4 regions of the Martelella lutilitoris genome follow, and region 3 is predicted to be linked to each of the others. Evidence: riboswitches for the same ligand, from Rfam matches in the RefSeq annotation. Region 3 holds a riboswitch; each other region holds the start of a gene.

Region 1 (4,381 bases), 280 kb from region 3:
CCATGGCAAGCGCTACGGGGATGGCCAGAGCGACGGAGATCAGCGTTGACAGGCAAGCCTGATAGAGCGTGAAGCGCAGGATGCGCCAGACATAGGGCTCGTTGAGGACCGCCGCCGCATCGGCAAGCCGTCCGAAACCGGCAAGCGACGCGACTGCCACGGCGATGAAGCCGAGGACGGCGAGAAGGGCGACAAGGCCGGCGGAAAGGCTGCGGCGGAACTCCGCCCCTGTCAGATACACGGTTACGGTCCCGTCACCGCGCGCTCATGGCGTTCAGCCACTCATCGATCCAGGCCTGACGGTTTTCGGCCACCACGTCGGGGGCGAACTGCAGGGTCTTGTCCGGCATGACCGCGTTCTGGAATGCCGCGGGCAGGGGGTCGGATGTCTGCGCCACGGGCATCATCCAGTTATGCGTCGGGATCGCGTCCTGAAAGCCGGGCGTCAGGACAAATTCGAGGAAGGACTTTGCCAGCGCCGGGTCCTCGGCCATCTCCGTCATGCCAGCGACCTCGATCTGGACATAGAGCCCGTCTTCGATATCGGCCGCCTTGTAGCGGTCGGTCTCCTCGGCAATCTGGTGATAGGCGGGCGAGGTGGTGTAGGACAGCACCATCGGCGCCTCGCCGCTGGTGAAGAGACCGTAGGCCTCGGACCAGCCGGGCGCGACCGTCAGAATGCGCTTTGAAAGCGTCTCCCACTTCGCCGCCGCCTCGTCGCCGTAGACTGCCTTCATCCACAACAGCATGCCAAGCCCCGGTGTGGAGGTGCGCGGATCCTCGATGACGATTTTTTCGTCGCTCGGTCCATTGACGAGGTCATCGAGCGTTGTCGGCGGGGTTTCGATACTCTCGCTGTCGTAAACGATGTCGAAATAGCCGTAGTCGAAGGGCACGAAAATATCGTCGTCAAAGCCGCCGGGAATGGCGAGGTTTTCGGTCGAGACCCCGGATGCGGCAAAAAGTCCCGTCTCCTTCGCCTCGTGGATCAGGTTGTTGTCGAGGCCGAGCACGATATCGGCCGGGCTCGTGCGGCCCTCGAGCTTCAGCCGGTTCAACAGCGCGACGCCGTCTTCCGCGCCGACGAATTTGACGGTGCAGCCGCATTGGGCCTCGAAGGCGTCCTTTACCAGCGGCCCCGGGCCCCATTCCGTGTTGAAGCTTTCATAGGTATAGACGGTCAGCACCTTGCCATCCTGGGCATGGGCGCTGCCGGCTGCACCGAATGCCAGTGCCGCAATCGCGATTTTCATATGGTGGGCTGACATGACGCCTCCTTCGTGCTGTCGCAATCAATAAGGGAAAAGGGCGTCTTCTGGTTCACGCGTCTAATCCCTCCGCCGGTCTTAACCGGATCAGGTTCCTCGGGTTGGTCTTCGTACCTCTCAGCGGTTGACGCTAGGATCAGCGTTCCGCACCCCGTTAGAGCTTTCCGACACCTATCGCGGCCGGGCCGCGAATTCAAGGGCTCCGGCCTATTTGAAATAGTCGGCGAAAGTGACTAGGTATGGGGCACATCCGGATTTCCGGATGTGCCCGCCAGTCGTCATGCAGGAAAGTGTGTCGGCTCAATCCTCTGCAGCGCGCGAGAATGACCTTGTACGCGCTTCAGGAAAGAGAAACGGCGCTACGGCGCGGGCCGGGCATTTGCCTGTCTTTCGCTGTCGCGCTCGGTGTTCAAGGAAGGAGCACACGAAATGGCAGAAGCAAAGAGCGGGGACACCGTTCGTATTCACTATACCGGAACGCTCAACGACGGTTCGACCTTCGATTCTTCGGAGGGTCGCCAGCCGCTGGAGTTCACGGTCGGCGCCGGCCAGATCATTCCCGGACTCGACCGCGAGATCGCCGGCATGACTGTCGGCGACAACCGGCAGGTTCAGGTTCCCTCCGACGAGGCCTATGGGCCGCATGATCCGCAGAAGGTTCAGGTCGTGCCGCGTTCGGCCATGCCGGCGGAGGTCGATGTGGCGCCCGGCATGCAGCTGCAGGCCCGCACGCCAGACGGCCAGACCGTGCCGCTGATCGTTACCAAGGTCGAGGAAGAGCAGGTCACCGTCGACGCCAACCATCCGCTCGCCGGACAGGATCTGAACTTTGCCATAGAGCTCGTCGAAATCGTGAAAGCCGCCTGATAAAAAAGGCGTTTTTCGGCAGCGCCGCCATCTTGACGCCGTCCTCCGGACGGTCGAAAATATTGCGGCGCGAAGAAGGCATATTGCCATGATCTTGCCATTCTTTGGTTGAATGGCTGCCTTATAAATGGGGCTGGAATGCAACGCGGCGTTCCAGCCCCTTTTGGTGCGCGCAAGAATGGGCCCTATCTGTTAACGCATGGAAACTTGCATTGGTTTTTTGCCTGGACGTGGAACCGAACCGGCGCTCCGCCGTTACGGACTCGTCCGCGCGTGCCGCGAAGGCAATTTCCGCGCTGTTTCGGGACAAGGGCAGACCTTTCCAAAGAAGACGTTTCGGCGCTGGATTTGGTGCCATGCAACATTGCGGAAGCTTCTTTTTCAACCGACGGGAATTTGAATGAAGAGACGTTTTTTTCTGGCGCAAACGGCGGTCGGCGCGCTGGCTTTTTCCGGCTTTGCAGGGCGCGCAATCGGGCAGGACGCAGCCGTCGAACCCGCCAAGGTGCCGGACCAGAACGACGCCGTGCAGGCGGAGGCGCCGTCGCCGGACGCCTTTACCTTCGATACGCTGACGGCCCGAATGAAGGCGCGCGCCGCCAAACCGTATCAGGAACCGGCACAGAATGTCCCCGCGCCGTTCGAATCGCTCCATTACGATGACTATCGCGCGGTCCGCTACGATCCGAACAAGGCTATATGGCGGGACCAGTCGGATTTCCAGCTGCAGGCTTTTTCGCTCGGCTGGTTGTTCAAGACACCGGTCGAGATCTACGAGGTTGCCAACGGCAAGGCTGAGAAACTGGTGTTCTCGGCCAGTGACTTCATTTTTCGCGCGCCGCTTGACGCCGAGCAGTTCAAGGATGTCGAACTGCCCGGCGTTGCCGGTTTCCGCATCAACTATCCGCTGAACCGGTCCGATGTTTCCGACGAACTGATCTCCTTCCTCGGCTCATCCTATTTTCGCGCGCTCGGCCAGGGCAATCTCTACGGGCTTTCGGCGCGCGGGCTGGCAATCAACACCGCGACGAACGAGGGCGAGGAGTTTCCGCGGTTCTCCGCCTTCTACATCGTCCGGCCGGCAGCCGAGGGCGAGAAGATCATAGTTTTTGCCGAACTCGACGGTCCGAGCGTGGCCGGGGCCTACCGGTTCGTGATCACGCCCGGCAAGAACACGCGCATGGATGTGACGGCGCGGCTGTTTTTCCGGAACGATATCGCCCGTCTCGGCGTTGCTCCCATGACGTCGATGTTCCTGTTCGGGCCGGCCAACCACCACGCTTTCGATGACTATCGCGAGCGGGTCCACGACAGCGAGGGTCTGAAGATCGTGCGGGCGGACGGAACCGAGCTGTGGCGCAACCTGCAGAACGCGAAGAAGCTCGCCAATTCCTTCTTCGCCGAGACCGATCCGCGCGCCTTCGGCCTTTACCAGCGCCATCGCGATTTCGAGGACTACCAGGATGCCGAAGCCCATTACGAGCGTCGGCCGTCGCTGTTGGTCGAGCCGCTCGGCAACTGGGGCAAGGGGTCGATCTCGCTGGTCGAGATCCCGACCGACAAGGAGGTGAACGACAATATCGTGGCCTTCTGGCAACCGGAGGCGCCCGCCAAGGCTGGCGGTTCGGCCGAATATTCCTATCGCCTGACCTGGGGCGCGATCGAGGAGGACCGCGCGCGGATTGCGCGCGTGGTCGACATCCGAAGCGGCGAAGGCGGCGTATCAGGAACGGAAGCCGATGAGGACGTCCGCAAGCTGGTGGTCGATTTCGCCGGCGGCGCGCTCGATGATCTCGGCGGCGGGTCGGAACTTCAGGAGCGCCTGCACATTACCAATGGCGAGATCGTTCATTCGACGGTTTCGGCGATCAGGGGCGAAGGCGTCTGGCGGCTTGCCATCGATGTTCGCCCGGCCGGCGAGGCGCCGGTGGAACTGGTTGGAGCGCTTTCCGACGGCAGCCGCGATCTGAGTGAAATATGGCTTTATCAATGGAGAAGAGGCGATGACCAGCCAGACTGACGGAAACAAGGATATGACCCGGTTTCTCCCCGAAACGGCCCCGCTGCCGATGCCCGACCAGATGATCGAGCGTCCGCGCCGAAAGGGACTGGTGGCGATCCTGCTGTCGCCGGTTCTTGTCTGGCAGCGCCCGCGCGCGGCGCGATCGTTTTCGAAGGGATAAGGACGGAACGAAAAGGCCAGCACGGGTTTCCGGTGCCGGCGTCAATGCGAGGATGAGCGATGC
Region 2 (4,381 bases), 310 kb from region 3:
GGGCGAACCGCCAAGCACGCCGGCCGCCGAAGACAGCATGCCGGCGACCCCGTCGACGGCGAGCTGGAAGGCAAACGGCCCGGCTGCGCCGATCAGGAGGCCGATGGCGGCTGCTTCCGTAGCCGACTGCCGGAACACCGAGAATAGTGTCGTGAGGCGCGTTTTCGCGAAGGCCGCAAGCGCAAGCGTATAGGCGGCGGCAAGCGCGGCCGCTTCCGTGGTGGTGACGATGCCGATGCGGATGCCGAAGACGACGATGACGCCGAGCCCGAAGGCCGGGACGGCAGCGAGGAAAGCCTTCTTTCGCTCAGCCGGGGTCGCGCGCGTGCTGCCCGGCCGGTCGCGTGTCGTCAGGTGAATGGCGACGGCAAGGCTCGCCGCCATGACAAGGCCGGCGGCGAGCCCGCCGACAAGCAGCTTGCCGACCGAGAGGTCGGTCGCGGCCGCAAGAATGAGAAAGGCGATTGACGGCGGGATCACATTGTCGAGCACCGAAGAGGCGGCGATGATCGCCCCTGCGCGGGCCGGCGGGTAGCCGTGACGCACCAGTTCGGGCTGGAAGGTTGTGGCTGAAAACACCGCATTGGCAACCGACGAACCGGACGCGCCGGAAAACAGCGCGCCGGTGGCGAGTACCGTCTGCGCCAGGCCACCGCGCCGGTGGCCGACAAGCGATGCTGCGAAGGCGACAAGATGCGCGGCCGCGCCGGAGGCCGAAAGGGCCGCTCCCGTCAAGAGAAAGAAGGGGATCGCCAGAAGCAGGAAATGCGACATGCCGGAAACCGCCGTCGTCACCATCGTTTCCGGCGCCAGACTGCCGCCGAAGGGCATGGCGACAAGGGCCGCGGCGAGGAAGGCATGGGCAAGCGGGGCAGCCGCGATCAGGCCGATGGCGGCGAAAAGCGCAATCGCGGCGCTCGGCGGAACGGCCGTTGCCAGATTGAAACGCAGGCATGCGAGGGAGATGAGGCCGGCCAGGCCGGCAGAAACCGCAAGCGACAGGAACCGCCGTTCGCTGATGCGCCTGAGGGCAAGGGTCGCGGCGATCAGCGCGCCGCCCGTGCCGGTGACGGCAAAGCGCACCCATTCGGGCAGGCCGAGGGTCGGCGAGGTGCCCCCGATCAGCGTTGCGACGCGAGCGCTGCCAAGGGCGAGCACAAGGGCAGCGATGAGGCTGACTGCGTCGGCGATGATGCGGGCAGGCAATTCCGCCCGCCTTGAAAAGGGGAGTTCAAGCCGCATGGCGAGCGGGCCGGTCATGGCAAGCGGCGCGGCAAGAAAGACCAGCGCCACATTCAGCCAGATGCCGAGCTCCTCGGTGCCGATCAGCCCGGTCCGGAAGACATAGCGGAGCACGACGCTGAGGAGGACGAGCGCGAGCATCAGCGCCAGAACGACGCCCGCGATCATCGAAAGCGTCGTCTGAAGCCTGTCCGCAAGGCGGCCGGCCACGCGCTCGATTGCAGCCGATGTCATCGCGCCCGGATCGCGATCGCCGCGTCGACGGCCCGGCGGAAGTCGCGGGTCGCCTTCGTCACATCGGGCGCATGGAAGATTGCAGAGATCACGGCAACGCCGTCGGCCCCGTCGGCGATCAGCTCGGGCACGTGTTCGAGCTTGATTCCGGCGATCGCGCCGACCGGCAGGTCCGGCCTCGCCTTCTTCAGGCCGCGGCGCAGCGCGCGAAACCCCTCAAGGCCCACCGGCGGGTCGGAGTTGATCTTGGAGAGCGTATGAAACACGCCGCCGATACAGGCATAGTCAACCGGAGCCGCTGCCGCCCGCGCGCCGTCGGACGCATTCTTGACGGTCAGGCCGATAATGGCGTCCGTCCCGAGCAGCCGTCGCGCCGTTTCCGGTTCCATGTCGTCTGCGCCGAGATGGACGCCGGCGGCTTCTGCCGCGAGCGCGACGTCGACCCGGTCATTGACCACCAGCGGAACGCCAGTCGGCTCAAGCGCCTTGCGAATTTCCACGGCCCGTTCGATCATCTGGCGGGTCTTGGCGTATTTGTCGCGATACTGGATCAAGGTCGCGCCGTTTTCGGCGGCATGCCGCGCCAGTTCGGCAAGCGGCGCGGTCTCGACCAGCCCGGCATCGACCAGGGCGTTCAGGCGATAATCGACCGTCCTCATGGCTGCGTCTCACCCGCCTGCAAAAGGCGGCTGCGGCGAAATTCCAACGACATATGACGACCTCCATGGTATTGCGGAGACCGGCGCGGAAGCGAAAACAAGGGGGAATAGCCGATTTTTCCGTTCCTACGCCGGAATGACCCGGATCAGGTTCAAGGGTCCGGCTCGTTGCCATCTCAGCATCGCAGGATGCTCCCCTCGGAATGAACGGGATTCTGTCGGGCTTTCAGCCCGGTGTCAACCGGTCTCGACCGGCGTCAAGGGCCAGCGTCCCGAAATCGGAAAGCGCCGTGAGCACCATGTCGGCGCCCGCGGCCCGAAGCCGTTCGGCATGAAGCGGCCTGACGCCCTCAAGATGGCTGCCGCCGGTAAACCCGAAAACGCGCATGCCGGCGCGTCCCGCGCCGGTCACGCCGGCGATGGCGTCTTCCAGCACCACGCACTCCTTCGGCAGGGCGCCGCGTTTTTCGGCAGCGTAGAGGAAAAGATCGGGCGCCGGCTTGCCGTGTTCTACCGATTCGGCGCTGAAGGCCCGGCCTTCGAAGCGTTGGGCAAAACCGATCGCCTGAAGCGCGACGCCGAGCCTCTTGTAGGACCCGCCGGAGGCGATGCAGTAGTCGATCCCGGCCGCCTCCAGCCGGTCAAGCATGGCTTCAGCGCCGGCCATCGGCTTCAACTCGCGGCGATAGCGGTCAAACAGCCGCGCATACCACGCCTCCTGGAAATCGGGATCGACCGCCCTGCCGGTCTGTCCCTCCACGAAAGCGATGATCTGCCTGACCGAAGAACCCAGGAATTCCTCGACCAGCATATCCCAGTCAACCGCGACCCCGTATTGGGCAAGCGATACCTGAAGCTCGGCAAGCGCGATGATCTCGCTGTCGGCAATCACGCCGTCAAAGTCGAAAATGACTGTCTTTATCATGGTTTCCTGGCCAATACGCTTCGGTTGAGACGACGCCGTCGAGGCCGCGCCGTTCCCATCTTGCTGCCTGCTATGGCCTGTTTTGCGGCCAATTGCAAATCCGGATGCCGGGAGGTCCGATCGAAAATTAATGAATATCAATTGCTTATGCAGGTCTCGCGCGGCGGTCGAGACGGCGCTTAATTGCCGAAGCCCGAGGTGAAGCTCTGACATCAAGAACGCTGACGTCTGAAATCAGAGATATTGGATATTCATCTTTCCTGATCCCTGCTAATTCTGGCGCAAGGGATATTTCGGGAAAGATATCATGCAACAAGCCAGGAGCAGCGGCATCGACCGCGACATGCTGATCATCATGCTGGCGGGCGGGCTGGTGCTGGCCCTGTCCTTTGGCGTGCGCTCGGTGTTCGGCGGTGTCGTCCTGCCGCTCTCGGACGATCTGTTCGCCGGCCGGATCGAGATTTTCTCGCTGTCGATTGCCATCCAGAACCTCGTCTGGGGGCTGGCGCAGCCATTCTTCGGCATGCTGGCCGACAAGTTCGGCGACCGGCGCGCGCTCTGGCTCGGCTTCGGCTGCTATGTGCTCGGCATGCTCATCTGCGTTTTCGGGGCCTCACCCTTCGCCCAGCATATGGGGGCGGGCGTTCTCGTCGGCATGGGCGTTTCGGGCACGGCCTTCGGCACGGTTCTGGCCGTGGTCGGCCGCGCCGCGCCTGCGGAGAAGCGCGGCTTCTACCTTGGCGTCGCCTCGGCCATGGGTTCGGCCGGCCAGGCGGTTCTGCCGCTTCTGACGGCCTTCCTGATCAGCCGGTTCGACTGGCAGACGACGCTTCTGATCATCACCGCGCTGCTGGCGCCGATGGCGCTCGCCATCCCCTTCCTGCATGTGAAAAACAAGGGCTCTGCCGCCGAGACCGACATCGACCTGCCGCAGACCATCCGCGCCGCCTTCGGCCATGGCAGTTTCGTCATGCTGGCGGCCGGCTTCTTTGTTTGCGGTTTTCATCTCGCCTTCATCACCGCGCATCTGCCGAATTATGTGCAGAATTTCTGCACCGGCACGACGCTTTCCGCGCCGGAACTGCGCGCGCTCGGTCTGAAGGCGCTGGCGCTTGCCGGCTTTGCCAACATCTTCGGCACGCTGATTGCCGCGCGGCTTGGCAATTTCTTCGCCAAGCCGCATGTCCTGGCCGCCATCTATGCCTTGCGCGCCGTGGTTATTCTCGTCTTCATCTGGCTGCCGCTGACGCCGGTTTCGGTGCTCATCTTCGGCCTCGTCATGGGCGTGCTCTGGCTTTCCACCGTGCCGCTGACGAGTGCG
Region 3 (4,381 bases):
CGGCAGGGTCTCGTCATGCATCGACCGCGCGGTTTCCGGGTCGAGCGACAGGTTGAACTGGTCCTCCCAGCGGAACTCGAAGCGCGCGCGCGACAACGCGTCGTCGCGGATGCGGGCGGCTGGGTGCCCCTTGGCGAGATCGGCGGCATGAGCGGCGATCTTGTAGGCGATGACCCCGGTCTTCACATCGTCGCGGTCGGGCAAACCGAGATGTTCCTTCGGCGTGACATAGCATAGCATCGCCGTGCCGAACCAGCCGATCATTGCCGCGCCGATGCCGGAGGTGATGTGGTCGTAGCCTGGCGCGATATCGGTGGTGAGCGGCCCGAGCGTGTAGAACGGCGCCTCGCCGCAGGCCGCAAGCTGCTTGTCCATATTGGCCTTGATCTTGTGCATCGGCACATGGCCGGGGCCCTCGATCATCACCTGGCAATCCTTCACCCAGGCAATCTGCGTCAACTCGCCCAACGTCTCCAACTCGGCGAACTGCGCCTCGTCATTGGCATCGGCAATAGAGCCGGGCCGCAGACCGTCGCCGAGCGAGAACGACACATCATAGGCGCGGGCAATATCGCAGATCTCGTCGAAATGCTCATAGAGAAAACTCTCGCGATGATGATGCAGGCACCACTTGGCCATGATCGAGCCACCGCGTGAAACGATTCCGGTCACCCGGCCCACCGTCATCGGGATCATGTGCAGCCTGACCCCGGCATGGATGGTGAAGTAATCCACGCCCTGTTCGGCCTGCTCGATCAGCGTGTCGCGGAAGACTTCCCAGCTTAAGTCTTCGGCAATGCCGCCGACCTTTTCCAGCGCCTGATAGAGCGGCACGGTTCCGATCGGAACCGGCGCATTGCGGATGATCCAGTCGCGGATATTGTGGATGTTGCGGCCGGTGGAGAGATCCATCACCGTGTCGGCGCCCCAGCGCGTGGCCCAGACCATCTTTTCCACTTCCTCGGCCATTGACGAGGTGACCGCCGAATTGCCGATATTGGCGTTGATCTTCACCAGAAAGTTCCGCCCGATTGCCATCGGTTCGGCCTCGGGATGGTTGATATTGGCGGGGATGATTGCCCGGCCTTCCGCCACTTCATTTCGTACGAATTCGGGCGTGATGAAATCCGGGATCGTTGCGCCGAAGGCTTCGCCATCGCGCATCAAGGCCTCTTTCGCAGCCCTGCGCCCGAGATTTTCGCGGATGGCGACGAACTCCATTTCGGGCGTCACGATCCCGGCGCGGGCATAGGCCATCTGGGTCACGGCCTTGCCATCCGTCGCCCGCCGCGGCTGATGGCGCACAGGAAATTCCGGCACCAGCCGCTTGCCCTCGGCAAAGCCGTTGTCCTCCGGCTTCACATGGCGGCCGTCATAGGCCTGGGTGTCGCCGCGCGCGGCGATCCAGCCTTCGCGCAGCCGCGGCAGGCCGCCCTCGATGGTAAAGGCGGCATCCGGATCGGTATAGGGGCCGGAACTGTCATAGACGGTGACGGGCGGCTCGCCGGCGCTCGGGTGTACGTCGATCTCGCGCATGGGGATACGGATATCGGGGTGCAGCACGCCCTTGTGCCAGACGCGGCGGGAGGCCGGCAGCGGGCCTGTGGTGACGGTCGGAGATAAATCTTGCATCGGTCGGAGCCTCCATAGCTCTTGGCGTTGGAGACCCAGTTCGACGTTGAATGGAGGAGGCCGCGCATTGCACCTGAGAAGGTCAGCGGGCTTCATCCCGCGCAGCCGATGCACCATCCCTACGCCAGTGTGAACTGGATCAGGTTCATCGGGTCACTGCGCTGCGTAAGCCAGCAGTATCTCAGCCCCTTGTCGGGACCCCCCGGGTGAGCGCTCCGAAATTGCGCCGGTTGCAGACGCTTGTCAACGCCTGCTGCCAACAATAAAACGTATCCGTTTTTCGAATTTTATACTTTAATAAATTTTGTTTTTCGAAACTGATTGGCAGGGTTACCTTTTAGTCCATGTCTGATCAGAACGCACTCACAGCAGGAAGCAAACCGACGGGTTTCATCGGCCTGGGCACCATGGGAACACCCATGGCGCTGAACCTCGTTCATGCTGGTATTCCTCTTTTCGTCTGGAACCGGACGCCGGAACGCTGCCTGCCGCTCGAAAAGGCCGGCGCCGACGCGGCGCTGACGGTGGACGACCTCTTTTCCCGGTGCGAAACAGTGCTCCTGGTGCTTGAGAACGAGGGCGCCACGGACAGCGTTCTCGGACGCGCGACGGACCGCTTCGCCGAACGGGTCGGCGGACATTCCATCGTCTCCATGGGCACCGTTTCGGCGGACTACTCCCGCAAGCTTTCCAAAGAGATCACAGCCGCCGGAGGCCGTTACGTGGAGGCTCCGGTCTCCGGTTCCCGCAAGCCGGCCGAGGCCGGGCAACTCATCGGCATGCTCGCGGGCGCGCCGGAGGATCTCGTCCCCCTGCACACCCTTCTGGCACCGGTCTGCAAACAGGTTTTCGACTGCGGCCCCGTGCCGGCGGCCTTGCAGATGAAACTTGCGGTCAACACCTTCCTGATCACCATGGTGACGGGACTGGCGGAGGCGGGACACTTCGCGGCGCGGCAAGGGCTCGCCATGGACCGGTTCGCAGAAATCCTGAACGCCGGGCCGATGGCCAGCGACGTTTCCAGAACCAAGGTCGACATGCTCCGGCGCCGTGACTTTGCCCGCCAGGCCGGAATTTCCGATGTTCTGAAGAACAGCCGCCTCGTGGTCGACGCGGCAAAGTCTGCAGGCGCCGCTTTTCCGCTGATGGGGGCCTGTGTGGCGCTCTATGCGGAGACGGAGGCCATGGGCAGCAGGGCGGACGACATGATCGCCGTCGTCCGGGCGTTCGAGGCCCGCGCGGAACGTGGCGGCGACGCCTCGCCTATTCCTTGAAATAGTCGCTGTACTTGCGGGCGATGACGGGCAGGTCGCGCAGAACGTCGCGCAGATGCGCGCGCATTTCCATCTCCGCCCGCTCCGGGTTATGGGCGGCAATCGCTTCCACAATGGCAAAGTGTTGCGCCGGTATGCCTTTCGAGGGCTCCTTGCTCAAGGCCAGGAAGCGGACGCGGTCGAGTTGCGCCTTCTGCATTTCGATAACGTTCCAGGCGAAGGGCAGATCCGCGCCTTGCGCCAGCGTCTTGTGAAACAGGTCGTCCAGTTCCATGAAATCGGAAGCGGCCCGCGCCTGCGCGTCACTCTGATGTTCAAGCTGGCGATAAAGCGCGTCGATCTGAGGCTTGGTCATCAGCCGCGCAGCCGCGCGCGCGACATCGGCCTCGATAGCCTCGCGAATGGCCTGAATCTGAACCACCTTCGAAATCGAAATCTGCGGAACGCTGCTGCCGCTCTTGGGACGGATGTCGAGCATGCCCTGCTCGGCAAGCAGGATAAAGGTCTCGCGCACCGGCTGGCGCGAGACCTTTAGCGCTTCGGCTACACCGGCTTCCGAGACCCGGCGGCCGGGCACAAGAAAATTGCGGATGATCGCGTTGCGCAGCTTCCTGTGCACCTGCGGGGCGATCGCCTTGGTGAAATCGACCGGCCCCAGAAAATCGAGACTTGCTTCCGTCATATCCATCTCCGGCCGCGGCACGACAAAAAGTCGCGGCAATTGCCAACCATACCACCTCATGGGCAATAGATACCATACCATATAACGCAAACATGCGGAAAATCGACGCGGTCATTCGTGCTTCTCGGCATTGTGAAGACATTGTGCGCAAAACAAGCCGGGCCTTTCCCGTCCGGAAACACCTGGTTCCGGGGCGGCCCGGTCGTTTGATGCCGCACGTTATCGGGCAATTGCCGCAGCATTTTTGATCGCGACCTATCGTTATAAAAAATAATAAATCAGATAGTTAGACGAATATTCCGCTTCGCCTAGACGCGCATTTTCGCGTTTGCGGCGGCGCGTCAATGCGGGCGTAACCCCATACGCTGCTTGCAGACAGCGCGTCCGTTCGCCGCACACCGCGCAGGCGTGTTGACACATCATAATGGTATGGTAGTTTGCCCTGCCGATTGGCATTGACGCTCTATTCCATTCCGGGAGGTTTGACATGAATTGCCTTACAAGACGCTTCGCTGCGCTGACGCTGACAGCAGCGTCCATCTCGCTTGCGGGCGGTGCCCAGGCGCAGGAAATCACGGTCCAGGCGCTGGATCAGTATCTCCAGCCCGTTATCGACGCCTTCGAGGCGGAAAACCCGGGCACAAAGGTTAATCTTGAAGTGGTCAGCTATCAGTCGATCGCCGAGAGCCTGCCTGTGCAGCTGGCGTCGGGCGGAGGACCCGACATTTCGGTGGTGACGGATCTCGGCGGGTTGTCCAAATATTATCTGGACCTCACGCCCTATGTCGACCAG
Region 4 (4,381 bases), 460 kb from region 3:
CGAAAAGCGCTTGTCGGCAGCCAGGCCGAAGATCGTCGCGCCGGGGGTAAACGGATGGGCGGTTGCCTGCGCGCGGGCGCTCACGGCTGGCCTGCGGGCAATGGAGGCGGCGGCCACGGCGGCATTGTCGATGATCCGGTTGCCGATCATCTCCACCACGTCATCGTCGAGCGCCACGGGGTCCGTCGCGACCGAGGCGATCTTCCAGGCAAGCTGGTCTTCGCGTTTGAGATTTTCCGATGATTTGTGGGTGCGCACCTTGTGATCGAGCATGACGTCTCCTCCCGCTTCAATGCCAACGCCGTTTTCCTCTGTTTGGCGCCGATTGTCCATCGGCGACAATGCAGCCATTAGTCTTAGGCAATTTGGCGGCTGCACGCAAAACGGCCCGCGCATGGCGGGCCGTCGAATGTCAGGGAGTGCGGATGGATCAGTCCGCCGCAACGGTGCGCTGCTCGATCTCCTCGAGCGTGATGCCCTTGGTTTCCGGCGCCACCGCGATGGCGTAGAAAATGCCGATCACGCAGAAGCCGGTGAAGATCCCGAAGGTGCCGACGATGCCGATCCCTGCCAGAAGCTCGGGAAAGAGCAGGGCGACGACGAAGTTGAAGAACCAGTTGGCGATCGATGCCAGAGCCATCCCGCGCGGTCGCAGCCGAAGCGGGAAGAGTTCCGCCATGTAGAGCCAGGGCAACGGACCGAGGCTGACGGCGAAAAAGGCGATGAAGGCAAAGATGCCGATCATGGCCAGATAGGGGGTCGCGGCGACATCCATCATGGTCGCGACGGTTACCAGCGCCATCGAGGCGGCGGTGCCGATGAAACCCAGGATCAGCAGCTTGCGCCGGCCGATGGATTCAACCAGATACATGGCGACGATCGTCAGCGCCACATTGACGACGCCGATGCCGACGGTGGCCAGAAGCTGGGTCATGGTGCCGGAGAAGCCGGCGCTCTTGAAGATTTCCGGCGCGTAATAGATGATCGCGTTGATGCCGGAGAGCTGCTGCAGCACGAACACGATCATGGCAAAGCTCGTGACCGGCAGGATGCCCTTTTTCAGGAAGGTGCTCCAGGCGGGGGCGGCCTCCTCGTCCTTTGCGCTTTCCTTGATCTCGGCGATGATTTCATCGATTTCGGCGTCGGAACACTCCGGCTGCAGCTTGGCGATGATGTCGCGCGCCTTGTCGGCGTTCGAATTCAGCGTCAGCCAACGCGGCGTTTCCGGCGACAGAAGGATACCGACAAGGGCGATGATCGACGGGAACACGCCAACGCCGATCATCCAGCGCCAGTCGCCGGTGCCGCCGAAGGCCGCGTCCGACATGTAGGAAATCATGATGCCGATCGTAATCATCAGCTGGAAGGCCGAGACGATGGTGCCCCGAATGCGTGCCGGCGCCACTTCCGCCAGGAACATAGGGGCGGTCATGGCCGATGCGCCGATGCCGACGCCGATCAGAAGGCGGGCGAGCGTCAGCACATACTGGTTGAAGGCGAAGGCGGAAATCAGCGAGCCGACGAGGAAGATCACGGCGCCGAGGATCAGCATCGGCTTTCGGCCGTAGCGGTCGGTGGTGATCATGGCAAGCAATGTGCCCGCCACCGCGCCGAGCGGCACGGCCGAGGTGATCACGCCTTCCATGAAGGGCGTGATCGTGAAGTCCTGTTTGATGAACGGCAACGCGCCGGAGATCACGCCCTGGTCAAAGCCGAAGAGCATGCCGAAAAGCGCCGCCACGATGACGATGGCGATAAGCATTGGGTTTCCTCCGCATTTCGGGCGCAGCCGGGGTGCCGGTACGCCGGTCAGTGTCTTTCTGTCCCTGACCCTTAGCCTTTTTTTGTGAACGCTAGCTGAAAATTCCGTCTGTAGCCATGCCTTCATGACAACTTGAAGATGAAAACCACCCTGCTTGTCAACTCTATTCCCTTTCCGCGGCCGGAAGCTGCGTCAGCGCCCCTTGACCGGACCGTCCTGCGCAGGCATAGATAAGCCCATCCGAGGGGTGCGATCTTCTTTGCGAAGATGCTGAGATGGCTTGAAGCCGAACCCTTGAACCTGATCCGGGTCATGCCGGCGTAGGAACGGAGTTTGGTGTTGAGCGATACGCCCATAAAATCAGCCTGTTTTGTTACGTCCGCTGCCCGGCCGCGCCCGGGAGAGGGGACTTGAGACAAAGCCTTTTCGCCGTTTTGAAATCCCTGATGGTGATTGCTGCGCTCCTCCTGCTCTGGCAGGCGGTCGTCACGCTGTTTGCGCTCCCCCGCTATATCCTGCCCGCGCCCTCTGCCGTCGCCGCAAGGCTGTGGACCGGCCATGCCTACCTCCTCTCGAACGCCCTCATCACGCTGCGCGAGATCATCGCCGGCTTTGCCGCCGGCGCGGCTTTTGGCGCCGGCGCCGCCTTCCTGCTTGCCGGATTTCCGCGCTTCGGGCGTCTCGTCTGGCCGGCGCTCGTCGTGCTGCAGTCGTTCCCGGTCTTCGTCATCGCGCCCATGCTGGTGCTCTGGTTCGGCTTCGGCATCACGTCCAAGGTGGTGATGACGATGATCATCGTCTTCTTTCCGGTCGCCTCCAATTTCGCCGACGGGCTGTCGCGCACCGACAGCGCCATCGTCAAGGCCGCGCATCTCGATGGCGCCGGACACTGGCAGCTTCTCGTTCTCATCCGGCTGCCGCTTGCCATGCCGCAACTGTTTTCGGGCCTGCGCATCGCCGCACCGCTTGCCCCTCTTGGCGCCGTCGTCGGCGAATGGGTGGGCGCTGCCGGCGGTCTCGGCTTCGTCATGGTGCAGGCCAATGCCCGCATGCAGGCCGATACGGTGTTTGCCGCCATGTTCATTCTGGCGCTGGAGGCCGTCCTGTTTCGCAAGGCGGTGGATCTCGCCGCGCCCTTTTTCACCCGCTGGTCGCCGCATCAATGAGCGGCCAACCTGTTTTTCACGGAGGAATGAATGCTCAAGAAACTTACCCTTATCGCCGCTCTGACGCTTCTGCCCGGCCTTGCCGCCGCCAATGACAAGCTTAGCGTCATCCTCGAATGGTATGTGAACCCGGATCATGCGCCGATGGTGATTGCCGAGGCGAACGGCTATTTCGCCGACGAGGGGCTCGACGTGGACCTCGTGCCGCCGGCCGATCCGTCCATGGTGCCGCGCATGGTCGCTTCCGGTCGGGCCGATATCGGCGTTCACTACCAGCCGAACCTCTATCTCGACCATGCCGCCGGCATTGACATCAAACGCTTCGGCACGCTGGTCTCCACACCGCTCAACACGCTGACGGTGATGGCAAACGGACCGGTGCAGTCACTTGGCGATCTCAAGGGCCGCAAGATCGGCTTTTCGGTCGCCGGCATCGAGGAGGCGGTCGTCTCCGCCATGCTTGCGAGCGCCGGCCTCACGCGGGACGACATCACGCTGGTGAATGTCAATTTCGCCCTCACCCAGTCGTTGCTGTCGGGCCAGGTCGATGCCACAATCGGCGCGTTCCGCAATTTCGAATTGACCCAGATGGCGATCGAGGGCGAGGAGGGCAAGGCCTTCTTCCCGGAGGAAAACGGCGTTCCGGTCTATGACGAACTGATCTATGTGACCCGCAGCGAACTCATTGACGATGACCGGCTGCCGCGTTTTCTCGATGCGGTGGAGCGGGCAACGATCTTCATCACCAACCACCCGGAAGAGGCCTGGGCCCTGTTCGCCGAGGCCTATCCCGATCTCGACGACGAACTGAACCGCACGGCCTTTGCCGACACCATCGCACGCTTTGCCAAGAGCCCGGCCGCGTTCGATGCCGGCCGCTACCAGCGGTTCGGCGCATTCATGGCGGAAAACGGACTGATCGAGGAGGCGCCCGAGGTTTCGGACATCTCGGTTTCGCTTTACGGGGGATAGGCCTTTCCGGCCTCAAATCGCCACAAAACCGGGTTAGAAGGACCGAAATACCGGAAGGCGGCCGCTGGCCGTCTTTCGCGTTTCGGTCTTTTTTTAAGTTGAAAGACGGACGGCGGCGCGCCGTCCCGAGGAAGACCGATCTCGAACATGCGCTTTTCAGCCTCAGGGAGATCGGAACATGAAACTAGCCGGCCTGGTGCTGGTGGTGATCGGCCTTGCCACCCTGACCTTCCGTTTCGGCCTTTATCACTATGGCGATGTCGCTGGCGATATCGAGGGCAGCCTCCTGACCCCGCTCGCCCATCTCGTCCTCCTGGTCGGCGCCCTGCTTCTGGCGCTGCATCTGGTGCTGCGTTTTGTCCGGCATGTGATCAGCCATGATTGAGCGGCGCCGGAAGAGGGCGGCGGCCCTCAGCGCATCGGCCCGAAAATTGGAATCGGTTTTCGGAAAGCACGATGCGCAGATTCAATAGGTTAGAGC

What was found. Region 3 has a riboswitch for thiamine pyrophosphate ahead of thiC (phosphomethylpyrimidine synthase ThiC). Riboswitches for the same ligand answer to the same signal wherever they lie in the genome.
Region 1: it holds a riboswitch for thiamine pyrophosphate, as region 3 does, so the genes downstream of both, thiB (thiamine ABC transporter substrate binding subunit) here and thiC (phosphomethylpyrimidine synthase ThiC) in region 3, are expected to answer to the same signal.
Region 2: it holds a riboswitch for thiamine pyrophosphate, as region 3 does, so the genes downstream of both, thiE (thiamine phosphate synthase) here and thiC (phosphomethylpyrimidine synthase ThiC) in region 3, are expected to answer to the same signal.
Region 4: it holds a riboswitch for thiamine pyrophosphate, as region 3 does, so the genes downstream of both, JET14_RS01810 (ABC transporter permease) here and thiC (phosphomethylpyrimidine synthase ThiC) in region 3, are expected to answer to the same signal.

What each region holds. Positions count from the first base shown of each region.
Region 1 is NZ_CP066786.1:4,012,884-4,017,264, reverse strand. It holds gene thiP (thiamine/thiamine pyrophosphate ABC transporter permease) at 1-241, opposite strand, end outside; gene thiB (thiamine ABC transporter substrate binding subunit) at 255-1,268, opposite strand; TPP riboswitch at 1,316-1,432, opposite strand; gene JET14_RS18985 (FKBP-type peptidyl-prolyl cis-trans isomerase) at 1,698-2,135, shown strand; gene JET14_RS18980 (glucan biosynthesis protein) at 2,536-4,155, shown strand; gene JET14_RS18975 (hypothetical protein) at 4,169-4,318, shown strand; gene mdoH (glucans biosynthesis glucosyltransferase MdoH) at 4,378-4,381, shown strand, end outside.
Region 2 is NZ_CP066786.1:3,985,931-3,990,311, reverse strand. It holds gene JET14_RS18870 (TRAP transporter large permease subunit) at 1-1,476, opposite strand, end outside; gene thiE (thiamine phosphate synthase) at 1,473-2,135, opposite strand; TPP riboswitch at 2,242-2,344, opposite strand; gene JET14_RS18860 (HAD family hydrolase) at 2,362-3,060, opposite strand; gene JET14_RS18855 (MFS transporter) at 3,368-4,381, shown strand, end outside.
Region 3 is NZ_CP066786.1:4,291,401-4,295,781, forward strand. It holds gene thiC (phosphomethylpyrimidine synthase ThiC) at 1-1,632, opposite strand, end outside; TPP riboswitch at 1,731-1,847, opposite strand; gene JET14_RS20275 (NAD(P)-dependent oxidoreductase) at 2,052-2,906, shown strand; gene JET14_RS20280 (GntR family transcriptional regulator) at 2,896-3,588, opposite strand; gene JET14_RS20285 (ABC transporter substrate-binding protein) at 4,076-4,381, shown strand, end outside.
Region 4 is NZ_CP066786.1:372,070-376,450, forward strand. It holds gene JET14_RS01800 (MmgE/PrpD family protein) at 1-273, opposite strand, end outside; gene JET14_RS01805 (sugar porter family MFS transporter) at 431-1,762, opposite strand; TPP riboswitch at 1,996-2,106, shown strand; gene JET14_RS01810 (ABC transporter permease) at 2,209-2,928, shown strand; gene JET14_RS01815 (ABC transporter substrate-binding protein) at 2,959-3,900, shown strand; gene JET14_RS01820 (hypothetical protein) at 4,079-4,285, shown strand.